DNA from 2 places in the Kitasatospora sp. NPDC004723 genome. Region 1 is predicted to be linked to the other one. Evidence: riboswitches for the same ligand, from Rfam matches in the RefSeq annotation. Region 1 holds a riboswitch; the other holds the start of a gene.
What was found. Region 1 has a riboswitch for S-adenosylmethionine ahead of ABZW10_RS08670 (aminotransferase class V-fold PLP-dependent enzyme). Riboswitches for the same ligand answer to the same signal wherever they lie in the genome.
Positions count from the first base shown of each region.

Region 2: another riboswitch for S-adenosylmethionine. It lies ahead of thrC (threonine synthase); the one in region 1 lies ahead of ABZW10_RS08670 (aminotransferase class V-fold PLP-dependent enzyme).

Region 1 covers NZ_JBEXJT010000005.1:149,779-159,870, reverse strand. Annotated here, with positions in the region: gene ABZW10_RS08705 (GntR family transcriptional regulator) at 1-187, opposite strand, end outside; gene ABZW10_RS08700 (ubiquinol-cytochrome c reductase cytochrome b subunit) at 315-1,973, opposite strand; gene ABZW10_RS08695 (Rieske 2Fe-2S domain-containing protein) at 1,970-3,028, opposite strand; gene ABZW10_RS08690 (c-type cytochrome) at 3,037-3,846, opposite strand; gene ABZW10_RS08685 (heme-copper oxidase subunit III) at 4,034-4,654, opposite strand; gene ABZW10_RS08680 (hypothetical protein) at 5,048-5,473, shown strand; gene trpD (anthranilate phosphoribosyltransferase) at 5,638-6,714, shown strand; SAM riboswitch class IV at 6,822-6,939, shown strand; gene ABZW10_RS08670 (aminotransferase class V-fold PLP-dependent enzyme) at 6,991-8,355, shown strand; gene ABZW10_RS08665 (Lrp/AsnC ligand binding domain-containing protein) at 8,372-8,653, opposite strand; gene ABZW10_RS08660 (rhomboid family intramembrane serine protease) at 8,650-9,471, opposite strand; gene ABZW10_RS08655 (hypothetical protein) at 9,674-9,928, shown strand.
Region 2 covers NZ_JBEXJT010000001.1:77,343-87,434, reverse strand. Annotated here, with positions in the region: gene ABZW10_RS00450 (cold-shock protein) at 137-340, opposite strand; gene ABZW10_RS00445 (MoaD/ThiS family protein) at 936-1,211, opposite strand; gene thrC (threonine synthase) at 1,294-2,574, opposite strand; SAM riboswitch class I at 2,591-2,722, opposite strand; gene ABZW10_RS00435 (glucosyl-3-phosphoglycerate synthase) at 2,897-3,904, shown strand; gene ABZW10_RS00430 (trehalose-6-phosphate synthase) at 3,943-5,412, shown strand; gene otsB (trehalose-phosphatase) at 5,396-6,247, opposite strand; gene ABZW10_RS00420 (DUF3263 domain-containing protein) at 6,329-6,595, opposite strand; gene ABZW10_RS00415 (cupin domain-containing protein) at 6,699-7,049, shown strand; gene ABZW10_RS00410 (extracellular solute-binding protein) at 7,084-8,376, opposite strand; gene ABZW10_RS00405 (ROK family protein) at 8,727-9,674, shown strand; gene nagA (N-acetylglucosamine-6-phosphate deacetylase) at 9,671-10,092, shown strand, end outside.

The DNA.
Region 1 (10,092 bases):
CGGCCTCCAGCTCCCGGTAGGCGCGGGCGACCGTCCCGGCGGCCAGCCCGAGCTGCTCGGCCAGCGCGCGGACGGTGGGCAGCCGCAGCCCGGTGGCCAGCTCGCCGCTGCGGGCCTGCTCGGCGATCCGGGCGCGGATCTGCTCGTACGGGGGAGTGGCGGAGGCGGGGTCGACGGACAGCTGCACGGTGGACTCCTGACGTTCGCTGCGGACGGGGGACACGGGTGCGGGGGAGGGTACGGCAAAGCCCGAGGGCCGCCGACCAGAACTCTGGTCAGCGGCCCTCGGGTGCGACGCGGCGACGCGTACGGGATCAGTGGTGGCCGTGGCCGCTGGTGATCTCGTGGTGCTCCTCGGCGGTCGGCTTGGGGATCTGGCTGCCCTCGCCGTAGAAGCCGCGGGCGAGCTTCGCCCGGGTCCGGCTGACGACGCCGGCCTTGCGGGCCACGCCGTTCTCGTCGGTCCCGGCCGGCAGCTCGTACGGCTGCACCTGCTCGTGCGCGGTGAGCTTGTGCAGGTCCTGCTGCGGCAGCTGGGCGTGCACCTCGATGAACTCGCCGTGCGGCAGGCGCTTGATGACGCCGGTCTCGCGGCCGTGCAGCACCTTCTCCTTGTCGCGGCGCTGGAGGCCGAGGCACCAGCGCTTGGTGACGATGAAGGTCACGACCGGGACGACGAAGAAGCCGACGCGGACGAAGTAGGTGACCGAGTTGATCGACAGGTGCAGGTGGGTGGCGAACAGGTCGTTGCCACCGGCCACCAGGAGGAGCAGGTAGAGGCTGATCCAGGCGGCACCCAGGGCGGTGCGGACCGGGGCGTTGCGCGGACGGTCCAGGATGTGGTGCTCGCGCTTGTCGCCGGTGATCCAGCCCTCGATGAAGGGGTAGAGCGCGATCGAGACCAGCACCAGCGGGAAGATCGCCAGCGGGACCATGACACCCAGGTTCAGGGTGTGGCCCCAGAGGCCGATCTCCCAGCCCGGCATGACACGGATCAGGCCCTCGGAGAAGCCCATGTACCAGTCGGGCTGGGCGTCCGTGGACACCTGGTCCGGACGGTACGGGCCGACCGACCAGATCGGGTTGATCGTGGCGAGCGCCGAGATGGCGGCGATCAGGCCGAACACCAGGAAGAAGAAGCCACCGGCCTTGGCCATGTAGACCGGCATCAGCGGCATGCCGACGACGTTCTTCTCGGTCTTGCCCGGGCCCGCCCACTGGGTGTGCTTGTGGTAGAAGACCAGGATCAGGTGCGCCACCAGCAGGCCGAGCATGATGCCCGGGATCAGCAGCACGTGGATGGTGAAGAACCGCGGCACGATGTCGGTGCCGGGGAACTCGCCCCCGAACAGGAACATCTGGATGTAGGTGCCGACCAGCGGGACCGCGAGGATCGCGCCTTCCATGAACCGGATACCGGTGCCCGAGAGCAGGTCGTCGGGCAGCGAGTAGCCGAAGAAGCCGTCGAACATGCCGAGGACCAGCAGCAGGAAGCCGAAGACCCAGTTGATCTCGCGCGGCTTGCGGAACGCGCCCGTGAAGAAGACGCGCAGCATGTGCACGAGCATCGCCGCGACGAAGACCAGGGCGGCCCAGTGGTGGATCTGGCGGACCAGCAGGCCGCCGCGCACCTCGAAGCTGATGTCGACGGTCGAGGCGTAGGCCTCGGACATCGGGAGGCCCTTGAGCGGCACGTACGAGCCGTCGTAGATGACCTCGCCCATCGAGGGCTTGAAGAACAGCGTCAGGTAGACGCCGGTCAGGATGATGATGACGAAGGTGTAGAGGCAGATCTCGCCCAGCATGAAGGACCAGTGGTCCGGGAAGATCTTCCGCAGGTTGGCCTTGGCGAGGGAGTAGATCCCCAGCCGGCCGTCCGTCCAGTCCGCGGCCTGTTCCCACTTGTTCGCGGGCTTGGCGCGCGTGCTGGCGGGCTTGGCGGCGCCGGAGGTGGTGCTGCTCGCACTGCTCATCGAGCACGCTCCCAGAAGCTCGGGCCGACGGCTTCGTCGAAGTCGCCGTGGGCGACCAGGAAGCCCTTCTCGTCAGTGGTGATCTTCAGCTGCGGCAGGGGGTGGCCGGCCGGGCCGAAGATGACGCGCGCGCCGTCCGCCAGGTCGAAGGTCGACTGGTGGCAGGGGCAGAGCGCGTGGTGGGTCTGCTGCTCGTACAGGCTGATCGGGCAGCCGACGTGGGTGCAGATCTTGGAGTAGGCGAGGATGCCCTCGAAGCCCTTCTCCTTGGACTTCTCGTCCTTGATGTCCTCCGGCGCGATGCGCACCAGCATGAGGGCGTCCTTCGCGATGCGAACCTGGAAGTCCTCGGAGTGCGTGGTCAGGCCCTCGGGCATCGCGAAGGTCAGCGACCCCTGAACGATGTCCTCGGCCTTCATCGGCAGGTTGGTGTTCATGTTGATCAGCTGGAGCGGCTTGGCGTCGGTGGCCTCGTCCCAGCCGGTGTGCTGCAGCTTGTCCTCGGGCAGCGGGCCCAGGTCGCGGAGCAGGACCACGCCGGAGAGCGGGACCAGCGCCATCGAACCGATGAGGGTGTTGCGGATCATCTTGCGGCGGCCGAAGCCGGACTCCGCGGCACCGGTCTTGAACTGCTCGATGACGTCCGCGCGGACCTCGTCGTCGGCCTCGATCGGGTGACGCTCGGCCGGGATCTCGTGGTCCGACATCAGGGTGCGGGCCCAGTGGACCGCGCCCGCGCCGATGAGGAACAGCGCCGCGCCCAGGGTCATGCCGAGCGCGAAGTTCAGCGCGCTGACATGGCCCAGCGGCCAGATGTAGACGATCTTGTCCGGGTCGATGGCCACGTACGAGGCGATGAAGCCGATGGTGGCGAGCATCGAGAGGACGAACATCAGCGACACCTGACGCTCGGCCCGCTTGGCGGCCCGCTCGTCGATGTCGGTGCGGCGCGGCTCGTGGGCCGGCAGACCGGGGTCGGCGAACGGATCGCCGTGGGCAGCCACCTCGTGGTGCCCGGCGGAGCCGTGCGACTCCGGCAGGTTCTCTTCTGACATGTCGTGGCTCATGACTTCTTGGCCTTGGTGGTGTGGGCGGCGACCCAGATCGCGACCAGGATGAGCGCGCCGAGACCGAAGATCCAGCCGAACAGACCCTCGGTCACCGGACCGAGGCTGCCGAGCGTGAGACCGCCGGGGTTGGGCTCATCGTTGGTGGTGTGGCGGACGAAGGCCACGATCTGCTTCTTCTGCTCCTCGGGCATGGTGCTGTCCGGGAACGACGGCATGTTCTGCGGGCCGGTCTGCATGGCCTCGTAGATGTGCTTGGCGTCCACGCCCTCCAGCGACGGGGCGTACTTGCCCTGGGTCAGGGCACCGCCCTGGCCGGAGAAGTTGTGGCACTGGGCGCAGTTGGTGCGGAACAGCTCGCCACCCTTGGACAGATCCTCGGGGTTGGTCGAGGTGTACTGCTCCTCGGTCGGCGTCACCGGACCGGGGCCGAGCGAGGCGACGAAGGCGGCGAGCTGGTCGATCTCCGCCTGCGAGTAGATGTTCGGCTTGCGCGGCACCTGGGCGCCGGGCTGCTGGGCCGGCATGCGGCCGGTGCCCACCTGGAAGTCCACCGCGGCGGAGCCGACGCCGACGAGGCTCGGACCGTCACTGGAACCCTGGCCGTTCAGGCCGTGGCAGGAGGAGCAGCCCACGGCGAAGAGCTTCTTGCCCTCGTCGATCGCGAGCGACTGCGCGGCGACGTCGGCCTGCGCCTTGTCGGCGGGCGCGAACGCGGCGTACAGCCCCCCGGTTGCCGCCAGGGCGAGAAGTAGGACGACCAGCGCCGCCAGTGGGTGGCGCCGTCGTGCGGAGAGCTTTTTCACGGAATAACCCCGGTGTCAGGATCTGGTCGACTGGTGGGTGCACCCGGCGGCCGGTCTGGCCGGCACGAGGCTGCCTGTCTAGGGCTGCGCGCGCGGTCGGTCGGTGGGAGCGTCGGCACCGGCGAAATCGGGCCGTCGCCGGTGAGGGCGGGACCCGAGGCCGGTGGCCAGCGACCTGATCAGCTGGTTACTTGATCAGGTAGATGGTCGCGAACAGGCCGATCCACACGACGTCGACGAAGTGCCAGTAGTACGACACCACGATCGCGGCGGTGGCCTGCTCGTGAGTGAAGCGCTTGGCTGCGTACGTCCGTCCCAGGACCAGCAGGAAGGCGATCAGACCACCCGTCACGTGCAGACCGTGGAAGCCGGTGGTCAGGTAGAACACCGTGCCGTACGGGTCGGAGGACAGCGAGAGGCCGTCCTTCTTGACCAGCTCGGTGTACTCGAAGATCTGGCCGCCGATGAAGATCGCGCCCATCACGAAGGTCAGGGTGAACCACGAGCGGAGCTTCTTCACGTCACCGCGCTCGGCAGCGAAGACGCCGAGCTGGCAGGTGAGCGAGGAGAGCACCAGGATCGTGGTGTTGACCGAGGAGAAGGGCACGTTGAGGGCGTGCGCCTTCTCGGTCCAGAACTCCGGCCCCTTGACGGAGCGGAGCGTGAAGTACATCGCGAAGAGGGCCGCGAAGAACATCAACTCGGAACTGAGCCAGACGATCGTTCCGACGCTGACCATGTTCGGCCGGTTGACCGATCCGTGCGCGTGCCCGGTTTCTACTGCTGTTGCTGTCGCCACGACGGACATTATGTCGGTCCCTTATTCCGTCTTCACGCCGGGGGGTCTCCCTCGGAGTGTCCGGTGCGTGCGGTATGCCCCCCTGGCACCCCGCGGACCGCACCCACCCGTGCTGAGCAGCGGCGTGTCCCTTTTCTGACGGTTCCTCGAAGGCCCTTCCGGGGGCCCTGGCGGCGTGTCGCGGCGGTCCTGCGGGGCCATCGGTAGTAAGGGGAGAGACCACTCGTCCGCCGTACGGGTGGTCCGTGCGGGCGGGGGTGACGCGCCGTGCTCCGCCCGGACCAGTGGCGGGCGGCGGCGGTTCGGGGAGGATCTCGCGGGAAGGGCTCGGCGGCGGGTGATCGGGAGTAGCATCCGGGGAGAGGCGAACGTGGTCCGGATCACACGTGAGGGAGCAGGCCCATGGCGTACACGACCGACGAGACGCTGACCGTTCTCGTCTACAGCCACGACCGCACCACCCGCGAGCAGGTGCTGACCGCTCTCGGCCGGCGGCCCGCGGAGGACCTGCCGGAGCTGGACCACCTGGAGTGCGCGACCACTCCCGCGGTGCTCAAGGCGCTGGAGAAGGGCGGTGTCGACCTCTGCGTCCTGGACGGCGAGGCGGTGCCGGCCGGCGGGCTCGGGCTCGCCCGGCAGCTGAAGGACGAGATCTACGGCTGCCCGCCGCTGCTGGTGCTGATCGGCCGGCCGCAGGACTCCTGGCTGGCCGCCTGGAGCCGGGCCGACGCGGCGATCTCCCAGCCGGTGGACCCGGTGGCGCTGGCCGAGGCCGTCGCCACCCTGCTGCGGGCGCGGGTGGCCAAGCGGGCGCCCGCCTCGCGGTAGGCGGCCCGGCCGTCCGGGGCGGCCGTCCGGGGCGGCCGTCTCACCTCGCGTCTCAGTACAAGAGAAGAAGGGCGAACGGCGGAGCCCCGGCACCCGCCGCTCGATAGGCTGACTCCGTCCCTACGTCCTTCCCCGTCCGCGGGGAGCGAGAGCTGGAGTCAGCCATGGTGAACGCGCACCCTGCGAACGGCGGTAGCGAGCCCGCGCAGGTGGTCCGCACCTGGCCCGACATCCTGTCGGCGCTGCTGAGGGGGGAGGACCTCGACCGCGCGGCCACCGCGTGGGCGATGGACCGGATCATGAGCGGGGAGGCCTCCCCGGTGCAGATCGCCGGCTTCATGGTGGCGCTGCGGGCCAAGGGCGAGACGGTCGACGAGATCTCCGGTCTGGTGGACTCGATGTACTCGCACGCCGAGCCGCTGTCCATCCCCGGTCCGGCGGTGGACATCGTCGGCACCGGCGGCGACCGGGCCAAGACCGTCAACATCTCCACCATGTCGGCGATCGTCGCCGCGGCGGCCGGCGCCAAGGTGGTCAAGCACGGCAACCGGGCCGCCTCCTCGGCGAGCGGCTCCTCGGACGTGCTGGAGAAGCTGGGCATCAGCCTGAACCTGCGCCCGCGCCGGGTCGCCGAGATCGCCGAGGAGGTCGGGCTCACCTTCTGCTTCGCGGCCACCTTCCACCCGTCGATGCGGTACGCCGGTCCGGCCCGCAGCGAGCTCGGGGTGCCGACCGCCTTCAACATCCTCGGCCCGCTCACCAACCCGGCCCGGGTGACCTCGCACGCCATCGGCTGCTTCGACACCCGCCTCGCCGGGCTGATCGCCGGGGTGCTGGCGCAGCGCGGCGCCGCCGCGCTGGTCTTCCGGGGCGACGACGGGCTGGACGAACTCACCATCACCACCACCTCGCGGGTCTGGATCGTCCGGGACGGCGCCGTCACCGAGACCACCTTCGACCCGCGCGAGGTCGGCATCGAGCCGGTCGGCATCGAGGCGTTGCGCGGCGGGGACCCGTCGTACAACGCGGAGGTCGCGCGCCGGCTGCTGGCCGGGGAGCACGGGCCGGTGCGCGACGCGGTGCTGCTGAACTCGGCGGCCGCGCTGGTGGCGCTGGAGCTGACCGACGCGCCGCTCGCCGAGCAGCTCGGCACGGCCATGCGGCGCACCGCGGCGGCCATCGACTCCGGCGCGGCGGGCGATCTGCTGAAGCACTGGTCGGAGGCCACCGCCCGGCCGTGACGCGGGAATCGGGGCCCGGGGGAGCAGCATCCCCCGGGCCCTTCCGGCTGTCCGGGATGCGGACTCCTGTTTGACCGCGGGACGGACGCGACCTAGAGTCTTCGCCAGGTCATGAGCGACAGCGTCAAGCCCCAGCTGGCTGTCCGGCAACCCTCCGTCCGTGGCGGGGTGCCCTGGGTGAGGACCGGGTCGCGTGGCGCATCGTCCGCGTGGCAAGCGCGGACGCCGGACCGACAACACTCCCGGGGTCCCTGACCCGTACAGGAGTGCATCCTCATGTCCGTCGGCACCTCTCTCCGCGCCCCCCTCGCCGTCCTCGGCCACGACGTCCAGGTCCCGCTGGCCAACGGTGACAAGGTCGGCTACGCGGCGCTCGACTACGCGGCCAGCTCCCCGGCGCTCCAGCGGGTCTGGGACGACGTCGCCGCCTACGCCCCGTACTACGGCAGCGTGCACCGCGGCGCCGGCTACCTGTCGCAGCTCTCCACCGACCTGTTCGAGCAGAGCCGCCGCACCGTCACCGAGTTCCTCGACCTGCGCGAGGGCGACCAGGTGGTCTTCACCCGCGCCACCACCGACTCGCTCAACCTGCTGGCCGGCGCCGTCCCGGCGGGGACCCAGGTGTTCGCCTTCGAGACCGAGCACCACGCCTCGCTGCTGCCCTGGGCGCACGCCGGTCTGGCCGTCACCTACCTGCGCGCCCCCCGCTCGCACGCCGAGGCGGTCGAGGCCTTCGACGCCGCGCTGGCCGCCTCGCCCGAGGGCCCGAAGCTGCTCTGCGTCACCGGCGCCTCCAACGTCACCGGCGAGCTCTGGCCGGTCGCCGAGCTGACCCGCACCGCCCACCGGCACGGTGCCCGGGTGGTGCTGGACGCCGCGCAGCTGGCCCCGCACCACCGGGTCTCGGTGCGCGAGCTGGACGTCGACTGGATCGCCTTCTCCGGCCACAAGCTGTACGCGCCGTTCGGCGCCGGGGTGCTGGCCGGCCGGGCCGACTGGCTGGACGCGGCCGACCCGTACCTGGCCGGCGGCGGCGCCACCCGCACGGTGGCCCGGGAGGCCGACGGCTCGGTGGCCGTGCAGTGGCACACCGGCCCGGCCCGGCACGAGGCCGGCTCGCCCAACGTCATCGGCGCCTACGCCATCGCCTCGGCCTGCCGGGCGCTCACCGAGGCCGGCTTCGACGCGCTGGAGGCCCGTGAGCGGGCGCTGGTCGCGCGGCTGAAGGCCGGGCTGGCCGAGATCCCCGAGGTCCGGGTGCTGAACCTGTTCGGCGCGGACTCGGACCGGGTGGGCGTGCTCTCCTTCGTCGTCCGGGGCTGGAACAGCTCGCACTTCTCGGCCGCGCTGTCCGCCGAGTACGGCATCGGGGTGCGCGACGGCCTGTTCTGCGCCCACCCGCTGGTCCGCACGCTGCTCGGCGACGAGGAGGCCGCGCCCTCGGAGTGCGGCGCGCCGGAGCCCTCGCTGCCCGGCGAGCGCAGCCTGAACGCCATCCGGGTGAGCTTCGGTGCGGGTACCCCGGACGAGCACGTGGACCGGTTCCTGACCGCCGTCCGCGAGCTGGTCACGGACGGCGCGGCCTGGACCTACCGCAACGAGGGCGGCCGCTGCGTCGCGGACACCCGCCGGGAGGGCTGAGGCCCCGCCGACGGCGCTACTCGTCCAGACCGATCGAGAAGGCCGCTTCCAGGTCGTGCTGGGAGTAGGTGCGGAAGGCGATCTGGGTCTCGGTGTGGGCGACACCCGGGACCTTGTTGAGCCGGCCGGGAATCACCTCGGCGAGGTCGTCGTGCCGGCCCACCCGCACCATCGCGACCAGGTCGTAGCCGCCGGTCACCGAGTAGACCTCGCTGACGCCCTCGATGGCGGCGATCGCCTCGGCGATCTCCGGGATGCGGTCGACGCTGGTCTTGATCAGGACGATGGCGGTGATCACGGTGGCGTACTCCTTTGTGAGGTGCCGCCAGCGTATCGGGCGGTCCGGGGCCGGCGCCCGGTCAGGGTGCAGGCGTAGAGGAACCCGGCCGCGAAGCCGATCACGTGCACCAGGTACGCCACGCCGGGCCCGGCGGCGTGCACCGACCACCACTGCAGGGCGAACCAGAGCCCGAGCACCAGCCAGGCCGGGAAGCGCAGCGGCAGGAAGAGCAGCAGCGGGACGAGCGTGGTGACCCGGGCCCGCGGGTGGAAGCGCAGGTAGGCGCCGAGCACGGCGGAGATCGCCCCGGAGGCGCCGATCAGCACCCGGGTCGCGTCCGGCGAGTGCGCCTCGGCCAGTGCGAAGCCGTAGGTGGTCAGCGCCCCGGACGCCAGATAGAAGAGGAGGAACCGGGGGCGCCCCAGCCGCCGCTCCACGGTGGGGCCGAAGACGTGCAGGAAGAGCAGGTTGCCCAGCAGGTGGAGCCAGCCGCCGTGCAGGAAGAGCGCGCTGAGCACGGAGAGCGCCGGGTGCTTGCCCGGGGTGGGCGCGGCCGGGCAGCCGGGCACCGGGTCGGGGGCCTCGGCGAGCTGGCCGGCGGTCAGCGGGCGACCGGTCAGCAGTTCGGCGGGGACGGCCCCCCAGCGCTGCTCGTAGCGCTGCTCCGCGCAGACCCGGGCCCGGCCGTGGCCGTAGAGCGGGTTGAGCCCGGCGGCCGGTCCGAGCAGGAAGACCGCGGTGTTGAGCGCGATCAGCGCGTAGCAGACGGCCGGTGCGGCGGCGGCCGGACGGCCGAGGCGCGCGCCGGTGAGGTCGGGGAGGACCGGGAGGGCCATGGGCCCCAGCATCCCTCCGGCACGCGGCGCCCACCGTGCGGTTACGGCAGGTGGGCTACCCGGTGCGGGCCGGTCGGCCGGTGGCCGTGAAGGTTGCCCCAGGCAATAGGCTTGGGGCGGGCAATCCCGCCTCCCGCCGCCGACGCCGGGGCTCCGGGGGGAGCGCCTGAGCCCACCCAGGGACCACCCGAGAGGACCCCCGATGACCGTCCCCGCCCTGACCGCCGAGACGCGCTGGCGCTGCACGCTCTGCGGCAACCTGACCCGCTTCGACGTGACCCGGACCGCCCGGGTGACCGAGTTCCTCCACTTCGACCTGGCCGGCGAGTCGAAGGTCGAGGAGACCCAGGTGCTCAGCGAGACCGTCGAGTCGGTGCGCTGCCGCTGGTGCAACGCGGTGGACCAGGTCGAACTGGTCGCCCGCCCGGGCGCGGCCGACGGCGCCGAGCAGGCCTGACCGCCTGATCCGTGCGGCGGGCGGTGCGGGGCATGGCCGACCGCCGCACAGGACAATACAGAGAGAACGCACGAGTGTGACGGGGGCGGCGGCCGGGGGCCGTACCCCGCTGGACCAGGATCGGAGCCGAGGACGTGGTGGACGCAGCGAAGGAGCCCGGCGGG
Region 2 (10,092 bases), on a different contig from region 1:
GTCCCACCCACACGCCCTTCCGCGCTCCCGGGCGCAAACTCGGGGGGCCCCGTGCGCCCGGGGTCCCCGGGCCCCGCCGTGAAGCAAGAGGTGCACCAGCCGATGGGCCGAGCCGAACTCCTGGGTGTCGGAAAGGTCAGACCGCCGCGCGGACCATGTCCGCCTGCGGGCCCTTCTGCCCCTGAGAGATCTCGAACTCGACCCGCTGGCCCTCCTCAAGGGTGCGGTAGCCGTCCATCTGGATCGCGCTGTAGTGGACGAAGACGTCCGCACCACCGTCGACCGCGATGAAGCCGTAGCCCTTCTCCGCGTTGAACCACTTGACGGTGCCCTGAGCCATTCCGAACTCCCCTAGTGCTGTGCTGGCCCTTCACGCCCCCGCAGGTCTGCGGGCGCGGGTCTGGTTGGCTGCCGGCCCGGGGAACCCCCCCTGGGCGCGGCCGTGCACGCCGCGATCCACCCGATGTCGCCGAACGGCATCCGGCGAACGGGCGATTGCGTCGACCGCGGCTGAATGTATCCGGATCGACGCCCTCTGCAACAGGCCCAATGTCGGGGAATTCACCCGGCACCACGGGGGACAGGACGGACATAAACACCAGGAAAGCCGCATTTCCCGCCGGACATAGCGGACGTATTACCAGAAATCCCGGTCAGAATTCTGACACCGGCCTGACATGTTTCCCGAGCCGCGGGCCCCGGCCCCGGTCCCACTGGGCGGACGTCGGCGGCGGTGGCGGTGCGGTGGATTCGTTCCCGGATGAGCCCGGATGAGCGGAAGGGCGGCCTCTGTTCCCGGTCGAGCGACACTTTACTCCGCCCGGCACCGAAAATATTCCCGCCAAAATAAGCGCGGCTGTCCGCGGCACGGAATTCCGTGCCGCGGACAGCCGGAGGCGGTGCGCCCGTCCCGGAGGGAACGGGCACGCGCGGGATCAGCCGCCGGCGACCGCCGGGATGATCGAGACGTTCGCGCCGTCCTTGATCTCCGTCGCCAGGCCCTCGGCGAAGCGCACGTCGTCGTCGTTCACGTAGACGTTGACGAAGCGGCGCAGCTTGCCGGTGTCGTCCAGGATGCGCGCGGCGATCCCGGCGTGGTTCTTCTCCAGGTCGGCGATGACCTCGCCCAGCGTGCCGCCCTCGGCGGGCACCTCGCTGGCGCCGCCGGTGTAGGTGCGCAGGATGGTCGGGATGCGGACGTTGGCGCTCATGGGGGTCTCCTCGTTGCGGGCGCGCGGGCGGGGCCGGGGCGGGGCTGGGGGCGGGACGGGTGGGACGTGCGGGGCGCGAGGGTCAGGCGGTCGCCAGGCCGGCGTCCCGGAAGGACTCCAGGTTCGGCCGGATCACAGCGGTCATCCCGGCCTCGGAGACGGCGTCGAGGGTCTTCAGGCCGTCGCCGGTGTTGATCGCGACGGTCTCCTTCGACGGGTCCAGCTGCCCGGTCTCGACCAGCTTCTTGAGCACGCCGACCGTCACGCCGCCCGCGGTCTCCGCGAAGATGCCCTCGGTGCGGGCCAGCAGCCGGATCGCGGCCACGACCTCCTCGTCCGTCACGTCCTCCACCGCGCCGCCGGTGCGCCGGGCGATGTCCAGCACGTACGGGCCGTCGGCCGGGTTGCCGATCGCCAGCGACTTGGCGATGGTGTCCGGCTTGACCGGCCGGATCACGTCCTGGCCGGCCTTGAACGCGGCCGAGACCGGCGAGCAGCCCGCCGCCTGGGCGCCGAAGATCCGGTACGGCCGGTCCTCGACCAGACCGAGCTTGATCAGCTCCTGCAGGCCCTTGTCGATCTTGGTGAGCTGCGAGCCCGAGGCGATCGGGATCACGATCTGCTCCGGCAGCCGCCAGCCGAGCTGCTCGCAGATCTCGTAGGCGAGCGTCTTGGAGCCCTCGCCGTAGTACGGCCGCAGGTTGACGTTGACGAAGCCCCAGCCCTCACCGGCCGGGTCGCCGATCAGCTCCGAGCAGAACCGGTTCACGTCGTCGTAGTTGCCCTCGATGCCGACCAGCTCGCCGCCGTACACCCCGGCCATCACGACCTTGCCCTGCTCCAGGTCGTGCGGGATGAACACGCAGGACCGGAAGCCCGCCCGGGCCGCCGCCGCGCCCACCGCGCCGGCCAGGTTGCCGGTCGAGGAGCAGGAGAGCGTGGTGTAGCCGAACGCGCGGGCCGCCTCGATCGCGCAGGCCACCACGCGGTCCTTGAAGGAGTGGGTCGGGTTGCCGGAGTCGTCCTTGACGTGCAGCTGGGCGGTGAAGCCGAGCTCGCGGCCCAGGTTGTCGGCCTTCACCAGCGGGGTCCAGCCCGGGTTCAGGTTCGGCTTGCTCGCGACGTCCGCGGGCACCGGCAGCAGCGGCGCGTAGCGCCAGATCGACGCGGGACCGGCCTCGATCCGCTTGCGCAGCTCCTCGGCGCCCTCGCTGCCGAAGTCGTAGGCGATCTCCAGCGGGCCGAAGCACTCCAGGCACGCGAAGCTGGGACCGAGCGGGAACTTGGTGCCGCACTCCCGACAGGACAGCTGGGCGGCGGGGCCGAGGTCAACGGTGACGGGTACGGCGGTGTCGATAGCCATGGTGGCGAGGCCTCTCTCCTCATCTTCCCCGTGACGCGGTCGCGCCCGGGCCGGAATTGGCACCTGTCCCGCCGGGGCTCGAAGCCGACCGTGCGAGAAGGTTGCCGGGACGTCAACGGGCCGTTCCCTCAGTCCCTCTGGATGAGCTCTGTGAAGTTGTGGTCCTGCTCAGCGGTGACCCCGGCGTGCGAAGGTCCGACCGCTGTACGAAGACTGTATCCGAAGGCGTCAACCCCGAACGGCACCGTCCGCCACGCGAGATGCCCCGTCCCACCGGGCCCCGTACCCGACCCCCGTACCCGACCCCGCCGAGGAGCGCACCGTGCCCGCCGAACCGACCCCCGAGCTCCTCCCCGAGACGGCGTCCTGGCTGCGCCGGCGCTCGTGGAGCGCGGCCGACCGCCCGGTGCACACGCTGCCGGCGGCCAAGCGCGCGCTCGGCCCGGCCGGCACGGTCAGCGTGGTGCTGCCCGCCCTGGACGAGGAGGCCACCGTCGGCGAGATCGTCCGGGTCATCCGCCGCGAGCTGATGGAGCGGCTGCCGCTGGTCGACGAGCTGGTGGTGGTCGACTCCGGCTCCGCCGACGCCACCGCCGCGGTCGCCGCCGAGGCCGGCGCCACCGTCGTCCACCGCGACGCGATCCTGCCCCGGATACCCGCCGCCCCCGGCAAGGGCGAGGTGCTCTGGCGCTCGCTGCTGGTCACCCGCGGCGAGATCGTCTGCTTCGTGGACGCCGACCTGCGCGAATTCGACCCCGCCCTGGTCTCCGGCATCATCGGCCCGCTGCTCACCGAACCGGACATCCAGCTGGTCAAGGCGATGTACGACCGGCCGCTGGAGACCGACGGCGCGGTCGTACCGGCCGGCGGCGGCCGGGTCACCGAGCTGGTCGCCCGCCCGCTGCTCAACCTGCACTGGCCGGAACTCGCCGGTTTCGTCCAGCCGCTCGGCGGCGAGTACGCCGCCCGGCGCTCGCTGCTCGAACGGCTGCCCTTCCCCACCGGCTACGGAGTCGAACTCGGCCTGCTGGTCGACGCGCTGGAGACGGCCGGCCTGGACGCGCTCGCCCAGGTGGACGTCGGCGTGCGCCACCACCGGCACCAGGACGGCCAGGCGCTCGGCCGGATGGCCGCCACCATCTACCGCACCGCACTGGAACGGCTCGACCGCACCCACCGGCTCAAGGCCTCCGCCGACCTGCTCCACCCCCGGCTCACCCAGTTCACCCGCGACCCGCGCACCCGCGCCTTCACCGCCCACACCCACCCGGTCACCGCCACCGAACGCCCGCCGATGCACACCGTCCCCGAGTACGCCACCCGGCGCTGAGGGGTTTGCCGCCCCGGACCCCCGGCAACCAACCAACCATGGGCCCTGACACGACCGAGCGTTCGAATCCGACCGGCGCCGCCCCCGTCCTGGTGGCGTCCAACCGGGGGCCGGTGTCCTTCGGCACCGCGGACGACGGCACGCTGACGCTCCGCAGAGGCGGCGGAGGCCTGGTCTCCGGGCTCTCCGCGATCGACGACCCCGACGCCGTCTGGGTCTGCGCCGCCCTCTCCGACGCCGACCGCCGGGCCGCCCGGGAGGCCCCGGACGGCCGCCTCGACCGGGCCGGCCACGACGTCGGCGGGCAGGCCGTCCGGATGCTCGACATAGACCCGCGGACCTTCGCCCAGGCCTACAACGGCATCGCCAACTCGACCCTGTGGTTCGTCCACCACCTGCTCTGGGACACCCCGACCGCCCCCGCCTTCGACGCCGGCTTCCGCACCGAGTGGCAGTCCTACACCGCCTACAACACCGCCTTCGCCGAGGCGCTCGCCGCCGAGGCCGCCCCCGGCGCCGCCGTCCTGGTGCAGGACTACCACCTCTCGCTCGTCCCGGCGCTGCTCCGCGCCGCCCGCCCCGACCTGCGGATCGGCCACTTCTCGCACACCCCCTGGGCGCCGCCCGAGTACCTGCGGCTGCTGCCCGACGACATCGCCGAGGCCGTCCTCACCGGCATCCTCGGCGCCGACCGGGCGGGCTTCCTCACCCGCCGCTGGGCACTCGCCTTCGCCGACTGCTGCGAGCGCTTCCTCGGCGCGACGGTCGACCGCGAGGCGCTCACCGTCACCCACGCCGGCCGCACCACCGCCCTCGGCGTGCACGGCCTCGGCGCCGACGCCGACTTCCTGCGCGAGCGCGCCCACCGCCCGGACGTCGACGAGCGGCTCGCCGCCCTGCGCGCCGCCGTCGGCGAGCGCCGCACCGTCGTCCGGGTCGACCGCACCGAGCTGAGCAAGAACATCGTCCGCGGCTTCCTGGCCTACCGGCACCTGCTGCGCACCCGCCCCGAGTGGCACGGCCGGGTGGTGCACATCGCCTTCGCCTACCCGTCCCGCACCGACCTCGCCGAGTACCGGGCCTACACCGACCGGGTGCGCGCGCTCGCCGCCGAGATCGACGCGGAGTTCGCCACGCCCGACTGGAAGCCGCTGATCCTGCACGTCGACGACGACTTCCCGCGCTCGCTGGCCGCCTACCGGCTGGCCGACGTGGCCCTGGTCAACCCGATCCGGGACGGCATGAACCTGGTCGCCAAGGAGGTCCCGGTGGTCTCCGACCGGGGCTGCGCACTGGTGCTGTCCCGGGAGGCCGGCGCGCACGCCGAACTCGGCGAGGACGCGCTGAGCGTCAACCCGTACGACATCGTGGCCACCGCCGAGGCGCTGCACACCGGGCTCACCATGCCCGCCGGGGAGCGCGCCGACCGCACCAAGCGGCTGGCCGCCGCGGCGACGGCGCTGCCGCCCCAGCAGTGGTTCCTGGACCAGCTCAACGCCCTGCGCTGAGCTCCTCCCCGAGCGCCCCGAGCAGTTCCACCACGCCGGCCGGGCCCGGGACCACCAGGTCCGCCCGGTCGGCGAGTTCACGCACCGGGGCGTCCGGCGACCCGCCCACCGCGCCGCTGCACACCAGCACGCCGGCCAGACCCTTCCCGCGCAGCTCCTCCACCGCCGCGAAGGCCGGGACGTCGCCGAGGTCGTCGCCCGCGTAGAGCACCGAGCGGGCACCGCGCTCGCGCAGCAGCCCGGTCAGCGCCGCGCCCTTGTCCACCCCCGGCGGCCGCAGCTCCAGCACCAGCCGGCCCGGTTCCACCACCAGTCCGTGCTCGCCCGCCAGCGCGTCCATCGGGCCGCGCAGCAGTTCGAACGCGGCGGTCGGTTCGGCGGTGCGCCGGGTGTGCACCGCCACCGAGCGGCCCTTGTCCTCCACCCAGGTGCCGTCCGGCGCGCCGAGCTCCGCCAGCACCTCCGGCAGCCGCTCGCGCACCGCGGCCACGCCCGGGTGCGGCGGCGGCGCGGTCAGCCGCCCGTCCTCCCAGCGCTCCGCGCCGTAGTGCCCGAGCACCACCACCCCGCCGAGCCCGGCGAGCCCGCCGTACTCCACCGCCAGGGCGGCCGGGCGGCCGGTCACCACCGCGACCGTGCCGACGCGCGGCGCCAGCGCGCGCAGCGCGGGGGCCACGCCCGGGTGCGCCCGGGCCCGGCTCGGGTCGGGCACGATCGGGGCGAGCGTGCCGTCGAAGTCGAGGGCGATCACGGCGTCGCGGGGCGCGGCGAGCAGCGCCGCCAGCCCCTCGCGCCCGGCATCCGTCAGCGGTCGCGTCATGTCGGCAAGGCCCATGCCTGGCACCGTACCCACCCCGGGCGGGGGTCACCCGTCGGCCCGGTGCGGCCCCGCGCGCCGTTCCCGCCGTGCCCGTGCCTACCGGGCCGCCCGGCGGGCGTCCCGCACCCGGCGCAGCCGGTTGACCAGGACCGGGGCGTGCGCCAGCGCCGCCGGCCGGTCCAGCAGCGCGTTCAGCAGCTGGTAGTACCGGGTGCTGGAGAGCCCCAGCTCCTCCCGTACGGCACGCTCCTTGGCGCCGGCCGTCCGCCAGGAGCGGCCCTCCAGCTCCAGCACGGCCCGGTCCCGCTCGTCCAGGGCGCCGGGCGCGGCCGGTTCCCGTGCCGCCTCGTCGTCCGCGTCCATCCCGGCCCACCTCCGTCCATCACTACGGACTGTCATTCTCCCCTGCGGACCCGACACACTCTGCGTCCTGCGCCGCCCGGGCCCGGCGGCTAGCGTCGCCCCCATGACCAGCACCCCGGCCTCCTCCTTCGCCCTGCACGTCCCGAGCGCGGAACTCGTGCCCGACCCGCTCGACCCGGCCCAGATCGTCTCCGGCGCCCCCGAGGTGTCCGGTCTGGTGCTCACCGGATCCGCCACCGGGGAGACCGGCATCTGGCAGATCACGCCGGGCACGGCGACCGACGTCGAGGCGGACGAGGTGTTCGTGGTGCTGAGCGGCCGGGCCACCGTCGTGGTCGACGGCGGCCCGGTGCTGGAGCTCGGCCCGGGCGTCTGCGGGGTGCTGCGGGCGGGCGACCGCACCACCTGGACCGTGCACGAGACGCTGCGCAAGGTCTACACGATCACCTACTGAGGCCCGTACCGCCGCCCCGCCGCCCGGCCCGGGTTCACTTGCGGATCCGGGCCGCCTCCTTGAGCGCCGCCTGCTGGAGGTCCTCCAGCACCGGCTTGGCGTCACCGGTCGCCGCCGCCCCGATGCCGGCCTTGATCCGGTTGGAGACCTCCGCCCAGGCCGGGTCGCCGAACGGATAGAAGCTCGCGTTGCCCAGGCCGACGGCGAACTGCTTGAGGTCCTCGTGCTTCGGGTCCTTGGTCATCGCGTCGAAGGCGTCCTGGGTGACCGGCAGCAGGTTGTAGGTCTCGTCGAACTTGAGCTGGTTCTCCTTGGTGTAGACGAAGGAGAGGAACCGGCGGATCTCGTTCTTGTGCCCGTTGGCCTTGAAGGCCATCATCCAGTCGGCCACGCCGAGGCTGCCGGTCTTCGCCAGGCCGTCCTTCTTCGGGATCGGCGCCGTCCCGAAGTCGATCCTGCCGTTGGTGGCCATCCGCAGCAGCGTCGGGTGCCCGTTGAGCATCGCCACCTTGCCGGAGGCGAAGTCGCTGAACACCGGGGTGCGGTTCACCTTGCCGGGCTCGGGGTAGGTCAGACCGGTGGTGACCAGGTTGGCCTTGAGCCAGCCGAAGGTGGCCTGGTTCTGGGGACTGTCGATGGTGTAGTTGCCGACGTCGTCGGAGAGGCTGCCGCCGCCGCTCAGCGTCCAGAGCATCGACTCGGCCGGCGCCTCCTCCGGCCCGAGCGGCAGTCCGTACGGGACCACGCCCGGGACCTTGGCCTTGATCTTCTCGGCGGCCTGCCTGAGTTCGTTCCAGGTGGTCGGCGGCTGGGTGATGCCGGCCTTCTGGAAGATCGCCTTGTTGTAGAAGAGCACCCGGGAGGAGGAGACGAACGGGATGCCGTACTGGGTGCCGAGCACCTGTCCCGCGTGCGAGAACGACTCCATGATCCGGGCCTGGGTCTCCAGCGAGAGCACGTCCGCGGCGGGGTACAGCCGGTCGGCGGCGGCCTGGTCGGCGAAGGCGCCGGTCTGCAGCAGGTCGGGCGACCTGCCGCTCTTCACCAGGTCGTCGACCCGCTTGCCGATGTCGGTCCAGCTCGCCACCTCGACGTCCACCTTGATGCCCGGGTTGGCGGCCTCGAAGCGGCGGGCGAGGTCGTCCCAGTACAGCTTGGAGCCGGTGTCCGCGCTCTCGCCGTAGTCGGCCGCGACCAGCCTGAGGGTGACGGGGCCGTCGCCCTGGCCGCCGCAGCCGGTGAGCACCAGTGCTCCGGCCAGGGCGCCGGCCGACGCGACGCCGAACAACCGGGTGGGGACCGGGGGGACCTGGGCGCGCCTGTCCAACGCGGGTACCGCCTTCGAGGGGGATCCTGGGGTGGAACGGACCGGATCGGGGGAAGGGGATCCGGCCGGGGGAAGGCCGCAAGGGTGCCAAACCGGGCGCGCGGTGGTCCACACCTCCGACACCCGGACGCCGGGTAGTTATCGAAGTGCGGGAGTCGTTGCGCACCGCGCAACGAAATCCCCGGTCCGACCTGCCAAACCCGCCCCCACCCCCGCCCGGGGGTCCGTCGAGGAGCTCGCGCATAGTGCCGCACACCACACGCTTCTGCGACAAAGCTCACCCCTTTGGACCAGACCAATCCGACAACTGGACTAGACCTCTTAGACCTGGTCAAGGGAAACTGTCCTCCGTGAAGCACGTCATCGCACTCGATGTGGGGGGCACCGGCATGAAAGCCGCGCTGCTCGCCCAGGACGGCTCCGTGCTGTTCGAAGCACGACGCCCGACCGGGCGGGAGCACGGCACGGACGCCGTGGTCACCGCCATCCTCGACTTCGCCGCCGATCTGGCGGACGAAGGCCGCAGCCGTTTCGGCGTCGCGCCCCTCGCGGCGGGTGTCGCCGTCCCGGGGACGATCGACGAGAAGCACGGCATCGCGGTCTTCTCCGCCAACCTCGGCTGGCGCGACCTGCCGCTGCGCAAGCTGCTGGGTGAGCGCCTGGCCGGCCCGGACGGCGGCGCGATGCCGGTCGCCCTGGGCCATGACGTGCGCTCCGGCGGCCTCGCCGAGGGCCGGCTCGGCGGCGGCCGGGGCGTCGGGCGCTTCCTGTTCATCGCGCTCGGCACCGGCATCGCCGGCGCCATCGGCATCGACGGCCGGATCGAGGCCGGCGCCCACGGCTACGGCGGCGAGATCGGCCACGTGGTGGTCCGCCCCGGCGGCCCGCAGTGCGGCTGCGGCGCCCGCGGCTGCCTGGAGACCCTCGCCTCCGCCTCCGCCGTCTCCCGTGCCTGGGCCGAGGCCGTGGGCGACCCCGACGCCGACGCGGCATCCTGCGCCGTCGCGGTGGACGCCGGGGACCCGCGCGCGGTCGCGGTCTGGCAGGGCGCGGTGGAGGCCCTGGCCGACGGCATCGTGCTCGCCCAGAGCCTGCTCGACCCGTCCCGGGTCATCGTCGGCGGCGGGCTGGCCGAGGCCGGGGACACCCTCTTCACCCCGCTGCGGGCGGCGGTCACCGAGCGGCTGACCTTCCAGATGCCCCCCGAGGTCGTTCCGGCCATGCTCAAAGACACCGCCGCGTCACTGGGCGCGGGCCTGCTCGCCTGGGATCTGCTCTCCATGGAGGTGACCGCGTGACCGCGGACCGACTCGCACTGGCCGGCGCCCGGCTGGTCCTGCCCGGAGGCGTCGTCGAGGGCGACCGCCTCGCCGTCGAGGGCGACCGGATCGCCGGTCTCGGGGGCTCCGCCACGCCCGGCGACCTCGACCTCACCGGGTACACCGTCGTCCCCGGCTTCGTGGACCTGCACGTGCACGGCGGCGGCGGCGCGTCCTACGCCTCCGGCATCGCCGAGGAGGCCCTCAAGGTCGCCCGCACCCACCTGGAGCACGGCACCACCACCACGGTCGCCTCCACCGTCACCGGCGAGATCGACGACCTGACCCGCCAGGCGGCCGTGCTCTCCGAGCTCGTCGAGGACGGCGTCCTCGCCGGCATCCACTTCGAGGGCCCGTTCATCTCGCACAACCGCTGCGGCGCCCACCGCCCCGACCT